DNA from 2 places in the Shinella sp. M31 genome. Region 1 is predicted to be linked to the other one. Evidence: predicted binding sites of a transcription regulator. Region 1 holds the regulator's gene; the other holds the start of a gene.
The links. Region 1 encodes LexA, which represses DNA repair genes until DNA is damaged. Its sites were predicted from a motif close to TGTTCNNNNTGTGTTCNG; they were not measured.
Positions count from the first base shown of each region.

Region 2: the regulator LexA is predicted to act here: its motif matches at 2,438-2,455, upstream of ACOZKU_RS08060 (DNA recombination protein RmuC).

Region 1 covers NZ_JBLZPH010000095.1:13,157-17,580, reverse strand. The annotation lists gene ACOZKU_RS16090 (beta strand repeat-containing protein) at 1-1,214, opposite strand, end outside; gene lexA (transcriptional repressor LexA) at 1,780-2,508, shown strand; gene ACOZKU_RS16080 (ComEC/Rec2 family competence protein) at 2,651-4,424, opposite strand, start outside.
Region 2 covers NZ_JBLZPH010000049.1:42,068-46,491, reverse strand. The annotation lists gene ACOZKU_RS08065 (ribokinase) at 266-1,168, opposite strand; gene ACOZKU_RS08060 (DNA recombination protein RmuC) at 1,212-2,405, opposite strand; gene def (peptide deformylase) at 2,528-3,052, shown strand; gene fmt (methionyl-tRNA formyltransferase) at 3,082-4,026, shown strand; gene truA (tRNA pseudouridine(38-40) synthase TruA) at 4,026-4,424, shown strand, end outside.

The DNA.
Region 1 (4,424 bases):
GCGATGTCGTGCAGCGAATCGACCTGGATCGTATCGCTTGCACCGTCGCTGACGCTGGTGCGGATCAGTTCGTTCACTTCGCCGGTGATGCGGCCGGCGTCGCCGTCGGTATCGCCGCTATCCTGCCATACGGTGACGAATTTGCCATTTTGCAGGATGCCGAGGGCAGACAGAATGTCGCGGTCGAGACCTTCCGCCGCGATTGCGAATTCGCTCGCCAAGTTGGCCGACAAGGCATTGCCGTTCTGATCGAAGATGCGGGCGAAGATGTCATCGACAGTGCCGTTAAAGGGGCGCGTCCAACTGACGACGATGAAGCCGTTCGACAGGACGGCAATGTCGGGATCGACCTCGTCTACGGTGCTTGAGGTGTTGACCTTGATGAAACCGGTCTGGGCGACCCCGTTGGCGTCGAAAATTTCGAGCGTGATGCCATTGCCCAGCGTGCCGCCTTCTGCCCAGCCGGAGTCCGTGTAAACCACGGCCCAATTGCCGTTCGGCAGCGCCGCCAATGCTGATTGCGTGTTGTCACCGAAGCCATCGATCACGAAGTCTGCGGTGCGCAGGCTGCCGTCGGCATTGTAGATCGTGGCCCTGAGCGGCTGGTTGGCCGGGTCGGTGTCCGTATAGGTGACGACGAAGCCGCCATCGGCCAACCCGACGACGGACGCGTCGTTCTGGATGCCGACGGTCGCCGCATTGACTTGGGTGAAGCTGCCCAACTGGACGCCGGTGTCGCTGTAGCGGCCGAAGAAGATATTGCCTCCGAACGTAAAGCTGATGACGAAGCCGCCCCCGCTGAGCGCGCTGGTGATCGGGTCCTCGAAAGCGATCGACGGACCGCTCAGGGTCAGTTCGCCGCCGACAGCATTGCCGTCCTGGTCGAAGATGCGGCCGATCAGTTCGCTTTCGGCCGGGTTGTTGTCATCCCACACGACCAAGACGTTGCCATTGGCAAGCTTGGTCAGCGAAGGCTTTCCGGGAGGCTCAGTGTTGGCGTCGTCATAGGGGACGCGGAAACTGCCGACCTGATTTGAGTCGGCATCGTAGAAATCCAAGAGAATGAAGTTGCCGTTTGCGGTATTGTAAGCGGCGACGAAGCCGCCATTGTCGAGTCCCAGCACGTCCGGCAGGATTTGGGTACCCGGCGTGAACGTATTTACCCCGAACTGGGCGGTCGTGGTGGTCGTGGCGAAGGTGGTTGTGACGGTCATCGGTAACACTCCTGAACTGCTGTGATTGATCGGAATTCAGCGTGATTTCGGTAGAACCGCGGTTTCATGCGAACGCATTCAACAGCGCGCATCAGGCCACTCGACAAGAGAAAGGCCAGTGAACAAGACGACATCTTTGCTTGCGGAGTCGGGAACACGGGTGTCGTCAGCCCGTGTTGCATAGAGGAGCTGCCCATCGCAGATGGTTCGGTTCACAGAGAAGACAGAGAGGAAATCCCTTCCCCCAACGCGACGTAGTTTCGCGTTGAGGTGCTCCTTCAGTCCTTGAGCGCGTCGTTCTCAATGACGCCTCGAAATAAAGAACGCGCGTGAATCCGAGCTTATTCTATAATTATCTTTTTTTCTTACATTTGATATCCCACAGGACCCTAGTACGGCGCAAGGCAAGCCTCCCGCATCCCTTGACCGGTATCCGTGCCGTTCCTTTTGGCCAGTACGGGAGCACGGTTTCATCGCCATATTGTTTCAGCGGCCCCTTGCGGAACACATATGGAACAGATAGTGTCTGTTCTGGATTTGTTTCACGATTCTCGGTGGAGAGGCCATGCTGACGCGCAAACAACAGGAACTGCTCCTGTTCATTCACGAGCGTATGAAGGAATCCGGCATCCCGCCGTCGTTCGACGAGATGAAGGACGCGCTGGATCTCGCCTCCAAATCCGGTATCCATCGTCTCATCACGGCGCTCGAGGAGCGCGGCTTCATTCGCCGCTTGCCCAACCGGGCGCGGGCGCTCGAGGTCATCAAGCTTCCCGAAGCCTATTCGGCAAGCCAGCAGCCCCGTCGCGGCTTTTCACCCACCGTTGTCGAAGGCAGCCGCGGCAAACAGCCGGCGGCACCGACGCCCCCGCACCGGGTCGCAACACCGCAATCAGACGTCATGTCGTCTTCGGTCTCCGTGCCCGTCATGGGCCGTATCGCCGCGGGCGTGCCGATCTCCGCCATTCAGAACAACACGCATGACATCACCGTCCCGGCCGAAATGATCGGTAGCGGAGCTCACTACGCGCTGGAGGTCAAGGGCGATTCGATGATCGAAGCCGGCATCTTCGATGGCGACACGGTCATCATTCGCGATACCAGCAGCGCCAATCCCGGGGAAATCATCGTGGCGCTCGTCGACGACGAGGAAGCCACGCTGAAGCGCTTCCGCCGCAAGGGTGCATCCATCGCGCTCGAAGCCGCCAACCCCGCCTATGAAACCCGCATCTTCGGACCGGATCGCGTGAAGATCCAGGGCAAGCTGGTCGGGCTTATCCGGCGTTACAACTAAGCGAACCCTGCCGGAGGCGCTCGTGCTATAGCGCGCCTCTGAGAGTGCATACCTGCTTTCTGGATTGTGCGCCTTCATCAAGGCGCCGAGCCTGTGCGGTTCTAGGACTGGATTTGCCGGACCGGCCAACGAGGTGTTGAGCTCAAAAATCGCTCGGGCTGATCGCCTCGACGTCAATGAAGCCGCCGTGAGCGCCGCTTTGGCGACGGTCTCCCTCGGCGTTGCCGCTGGTGTAAGTTCCGGTTCGCCAGTCATAGGTGCGGTGGCGCGACCACGGGCGATCCAGCGTTTCAACGGCAGGCGTGATGCTGGCTTCGAGCATGAAGGGAGCATTTTCCTCCTCGGCGGCAATGATCTCCAGGGCTCCGGTTCGCCGCAGGTGTCGGGCGGTGATGAGCTTTGCACCGGAGCGGCACGCAGCGGTGCGAAGCGGCACCTGCGTGATGACGAGGTCTGCGAGATCGCAGGCCGTGCCGAGGAACGCGACGTCTTCCAGCGTGGCGATACGCCATTCGTTTGGTGAAACGGCCACGCAGAAAGCCTTGGTCTCGCAGACGAAACCCGCCTGCTTTGCCGCCGCGTCGAGCGCGGACAGCATGGCCGCTTTCGCCTTTTCGCGATTTGCCTTGTGGCGTGGCGATTTTCGTTTTTTCGTGGTTTCGTCAGCAGCATCCTGTACTTCGACCGTCAGCCCGGCGGTCTTTCGCATCGTCGGCTTGACGACCTCGTCCAGCCGCAGGGCCCGGCGCCATTGCGCATAGACGAAATCCGGCGGGCGGGCACGGTTCGTCGCAACCCCACTCTCGCGCAGGATGGCGACGAGGCGGCCGTCTTCCGAGACCAGAACCTCGGGCCTTCTGTGATCACCGGGCCGGAATGCGACGGCGATGCCGATCAGCACGAGCAATGTTCCCGCATGGCGAAGGCGCGTTCTGAGGATACAGACGAGCCCGCCGCCGAACCCGATCAGCAGAAAGGCGGCGAACGGGATGCGGCCGGTGACGATCTCGCCCTTCCAGCTCGCCACCCAGTTGGACAGGGCGATCATCCACTCGATCCCCTTGCCCATGATCGCGAAGGGAATGGCATCGAGCCCGAAAGGCATCAGCAGCACGGCGACGAGGCCGAAGGGCATGACGATGGCGCTGATGGCGGGCATGGTGAGGAGGTTGCCCGCCAGCCCATAGGCCGGAATCCGGTTAAAGTGGCCGATCGAATAGATCAGCGTCGAAAAACCGCCGATCAGCGAGGAGAGCACCAATCCGCCGAGGAAGCGGCCGGCCGAACCGCCGGCGGCCGGCAACACCCCGCCCCGGCTCTCCCGTTTCACCGGCCGCTCGCGCCATGCCGCATAGCCGGCGACAAGCCCCAGCGTTGCGGCATAGGACATCTGAAAACCGGGATTGGTGACCGCCGACGGCGTAATCACCAGGATGAGGATGGCCGAGAGCGCGACATTGCGCAGGCTGATCGCCGACCGGCCGAACAGCACGGCGACGAGCATGACGCAGATCATGATCCACGACCGAACCGCCGAAAGCGCCCCGCCCGAGACGAGAATATAGAGCGTCACCATGACGAGCGCCCCGGCGGCGGCGATTTTCTTTGCCGGATATCGCTCGGCAAAACCGGGGATCAGCGCCATCAGCATGCGTGCGCCGACGAGAAACGTGCCGGCCGCCAGCACCATGTTGAGCCCGGATATCGCCAGCACATGGGCGAGCCCCGCCTGCCGCAACGCCTCCACCGTTTCCGGGCTGATCGCACGCTGTTCGGCCGTCACCAGGGCGGCGGCGATGGCGCCTGCATCGCCGCCGATCCGGCCGCGGATATGCTCGGTCAGATTGTTGCGCCATGTCGCGATCTCCTGCCGGATCCGCTCCTCAAGACCCGCCGGTTTCGCCGCAACCTGTTGC
Region 2 (4,424 bases), on a different contig from region 1:
CCGCGGCGGACGGCCGCGAAGAAGCACATTCACTGGGCAGGGGATCTCCATCATGGAGGGCGGGGCGCAGGACCAGCGCCAGAGACGGCCGCTTCCTCGAAGGCGCGGCGTCTGAAGACTTCAGTAACCCATAAAATATTAATAAATAACCAAGCGTCGATGCTATGAACCGGCTCAACCGGTTGAATTCTCAGGCGTCGCGCGCAATGCGACGCCTGATTTGCCATCTGTGAAATCCTGGTGACGCCGCAGTTGTATTTCGTCCCTAGATATTCGCATCGACGGTTGCGGCGAAGGGGATCGACGGCTGGGCGCCCGGCTTGAGGCAGGCAAGCGAGCCTGCGACGGAGGCACGCCGCAACGCATCCTTGAAAGCGAGGCCGGCATCGAGCGAGGCGGCGAGATAACCGCAGAACGTATCGCCCGCCCCCACCGTATCGACCGGCTCGATGGCAAGGCCGGCAGCGCGGAAGATCTCGCCCTTGCGGATGGCGATGACGCCATCGGCGCCGAGCGTCACGATGATCGTCTGGCTGCTTTCGGCATGCAGCGCCCGCAGGGTCGCCTCGCGCGCCTCGTCGGTCAATTCGCCCTTGCCGACATAGAGATCGAATTCCGTCTCGTTGGCGACGAGGATATCGGCCATAGCGCCGAGACGGCGGGCGTCCGCGCCGAAGGGCGCGATGTTGACGATCGAGGTCACGCCCTTCTGTTTGGCGGCGACAAGGGCCGCCTCGATAGAGCTGTTCAATATCTCGAACTGCAGCATCAGATAGTCGCCGCGCGTCATGGCGCCGACCGTGCGGCGGGCATCCTCCCCGGTAACGGTGGCGTTGGCGCCGGGCACGACGACGATGACATTCTCACCGTCATCTTCGGCAACGAGGATATGGGCGGTGCCCGTGGCCTCGGCGGCATAGCGTACGCCGTTGAGATCGACAGCCGCATCGGCGAGCAGCGCGAGCGCCTGGCTGCCGAGACGATCATCGCCGACGGCGCCGGCCATGCGCACCATCGCGCCGGCACGACGGGCGGCGAGCGCCTGGTTGGCACCCTTGCCGCCGGCAGCAGTTGTGAAGCTTGTGCCCATGACGGTTTCACCGGGCTTCGGCAGGCGTTTAGGCGTGGCGATGAGGTCCATGTTGATGGAGCCTAAGACGGTGATCATGAGAGTTGCCCCTGTTGTTTCCGACGGACACTGCCTGAGGCGGTCAGTCCTCGTCAACTATCCTCAAGCGCAACTGGCCCGACCGGCTTTCAACTGTTGTTTCCGCCTGTGGAGAAGGCGCCGAAACTGTCTCGAATTCCAGTTCGCCGATGCGCGCGCCGCGGCGCGCAAGCTTTTCCGTCGATGTGAGAATCAGGTCCACGTCCTTCTGGGCGGAGGTAAAATGGCCGTGCAGCTTGCGCACCCGGTCATCGAGCCGCGTCAAATCGTCCATCAGCCTGACGACCTCGCCCTGGATGACATGGGCCTGCTCGCGCATGCGCTGATCCTTCAGGAGCGCCTGCAGCACCTGCACGGAGAGCATCAAGAGCGAGGGCGAGACGATGACGATGCGGGCGCGGTGCGCCTTCTGCACGACGGCTTCGAAATTCTCGTGAATACTGGCGAAGATCGATTCCGAGGGCACGAAGAGGAAAGCGGTGTCCTGCGTCTCGCCGGTCAGGAGGTATTTTTCCGAGATGTCACGGATATGGATTTCCATGTCGCGGCGAAACTGCTGGGCGGCGGCCTTGGCCGCCTCCGGCGAGCGCCCGTCCGACATGGCGTTCCAGGCCTCCAGCGGAAACTTCGCGTCGACGACCAGTGGCGGCTGGCCGTTCGGCATGCGGATGGTGCAGTCGGGGCGCACACCGTTGGAAAGCTGCGCCTGGAACTGGTAGGCGCCCGACGGCAGGGCATCGGCGATGATCGTCTCCATGCGCGACTGGCCGAAGGCGCCCCGCGTCTGCTTGTTGGAGAGGATCGCCTGCAAGCCGACAACGTCCTTGGCCAGCGACTGGATATTGGTCTGGGCCGTGTCGATGACGGCAAGACGCTCCTGCAGGCGGCGCAGGTTCTCATGTGTGGCGCGGGTCTGTTCGGAAATCGACTGGCCGAGCCGCTGGGTCAGCCCGTCGAGCCGCGTGTTGATCGCCTGGTTGGTCTCCGACTGCTTGGCACCGAAGACCTCGGCCATGGCGGCGACACGCCCCTGCATTTCCGTCTGCGCCTTCAGAAGCGCGGTGAACCGCAGCTCCGCCATCGCGGCCTCTTCGCGCCGGCGTGCCTGGCTGCGGCGTGCCGACAGCAGAGCAAATATGCCGAGAAGCACGGCCATAAGCAGCACCAGCACCGGGCCGGGACCACCGAACCGCGCGAGCAGAGAGGCGACGAGACTATCGAAGGAAGGATCAATCATTCGGCGACCATACCATGGTTTGCCGCGGAAAACAGATCATAACGTGAACAAATTCGATGTACCGACCGCCTCGGAACGGCCAAGCCGATTGAAAGCGCAAAAAAACCGCGCTAAGGAGGCGCATGACCATCAAGCCGCTGATTATCCTTCCCGATCCGATCCTTCGCCAGGTTTCGAACCCAATCGAGACCATTGACAGCGAGGTGAAGACGCTCGCCGACGACATGCTGGAAACCATGTACGATGCCCCCGGTATCGGCCTTGCCGCCATCCAGATCGGTGTGCCCCGCCGCATGCTCGTGCTCGACGTGTCGAAGGACGGCGAGGACAAGCAGCCGCTCGTCTTCATCAATCCCGAAATCGTCGCCGCCACGGATGCGCGGTCTGTCTATGAGGAAGGCTGCCTGTCGATCCCGGATTATTATGCCGAGGTCGAGCGCCCGGCCGGCATCACCGTCAAGCATCTGGACCGCGACGGCAAGGAACAGCTGACGCAGGCCGACGGCCTGCTCGCCACCTGCCTGCAGCACGAGATCGACCATCTGAACGGCGTGCTGTTCATCGATCATATTTCCAAGCTGAAGCGCGAAATGGTGATCCGCAAATTCACCAAAGCCGCGAAGATGCGCGGCAGCAAGGCGCTCTGAAGCCACCTTAACCTCACGGAGGCTGACCGATGGCCCTTCGCATTATTTTCATGGGCACGCCGGATTTCTCCGTTCCCACGCTAGCGGCCCTCAAGCAGGCCGGCCACGAGATCGTTGCCGTCTATTCGCAGCCGCCCCGCCCCGCCGGGCGGCGCGGCCTGGAACTGGTGAAATCGCCGGTGCATCAGGCCGCCGAGCTGCTCGGCATTCCCGTCCGCACGCCCGTCAACTTCCGCGACGACGCCGAGCGCGAGGCGTTTCGCGAACTGGATGCGGACGTAGCGGTCGTCGTCGCCTATGGGCTGCTGCTGCCGGAGGCGATCCTCTCGGGCACGCGTCTCGGCTGCTACAATGGCCATGCCTCGCTCCTGCCGCGCTGGCGCGGGGCCGCCCCCATCCAGCGGGCGATCATGGCGGGCGATTCCGAGACGGGCATGATGGTCATGAAAATGGACAAGGGGCTTGACACAGGCCCCGTCGCGATGACCAGCCGTGTCGCGATCACCGACAGCATGACGGCAGGCGAACTGCACGACAAGCTGATGCAAGTGGGCGGCAGGCTGATGGCGGACGCCATGGCGAAGCTCGAGGCCGGCGAACTGTCTCTGACGCCGCAGGCCGATGACGGTGTCGTCTATGCCGCCAAGATCGACAAGGCGGAGACACGCATCGACTTCTCCCGTTCGGCCAGGGATGTGCATAACCATATCCGCGGCCTCTCGCCCTTCCCCGGCGCGTGGTTCGAGTTGCCGATTGCCGGCAAGCCGGAGCGCGTGAAGGTTCTGGCCAGCGCCCTTGCCGCTGAAACGACCCGCAAGCCAGCCGGTACGGTGGTCGATGACATCATGACCATCGCCTGCGGCGATGGCGGCACAGTGCGGCTCGTGCGCTTGCAGAAGGCCGGCGGCAAGCCGCTCGAGGCCGGCGATTTCCTGCGCGGCACGCCCGTCGCGGCCGGCCAGGTCCTTTCCTGATGCCGCGCTATCGCCTGCGCATTGAATATGACGGCACGCCCTATGTCGGCTGGCAGCGGCAGGACAACGGTCCCTCCGTGCAGGGCGCCGTCGAGGCGGCGATCTTGTCGCTGACGGGGGAGACCGTGTCCATTCGCGGCGCGGGACGCACGGATTCCGGCGTGCATGCCATGGGACAGGTCGCGCATGCCGATCTCATGCGCAGCTGGCAAGACCACACGCTGCGCAATGCGCTGAACGCCCATCTCGGCATGGCGGGAGAACGTGTCGCCATTCTCGATGCGGCCGAAGTGCCCGACGATTTCGACGCGCGGTTTTCCGCGAAGAAGCGGCACTATCTCTACCGCATCATCTCGCGCAAGGCGCCGCTGGCGCTGGAGGCGAACCGTGCCTGGTTC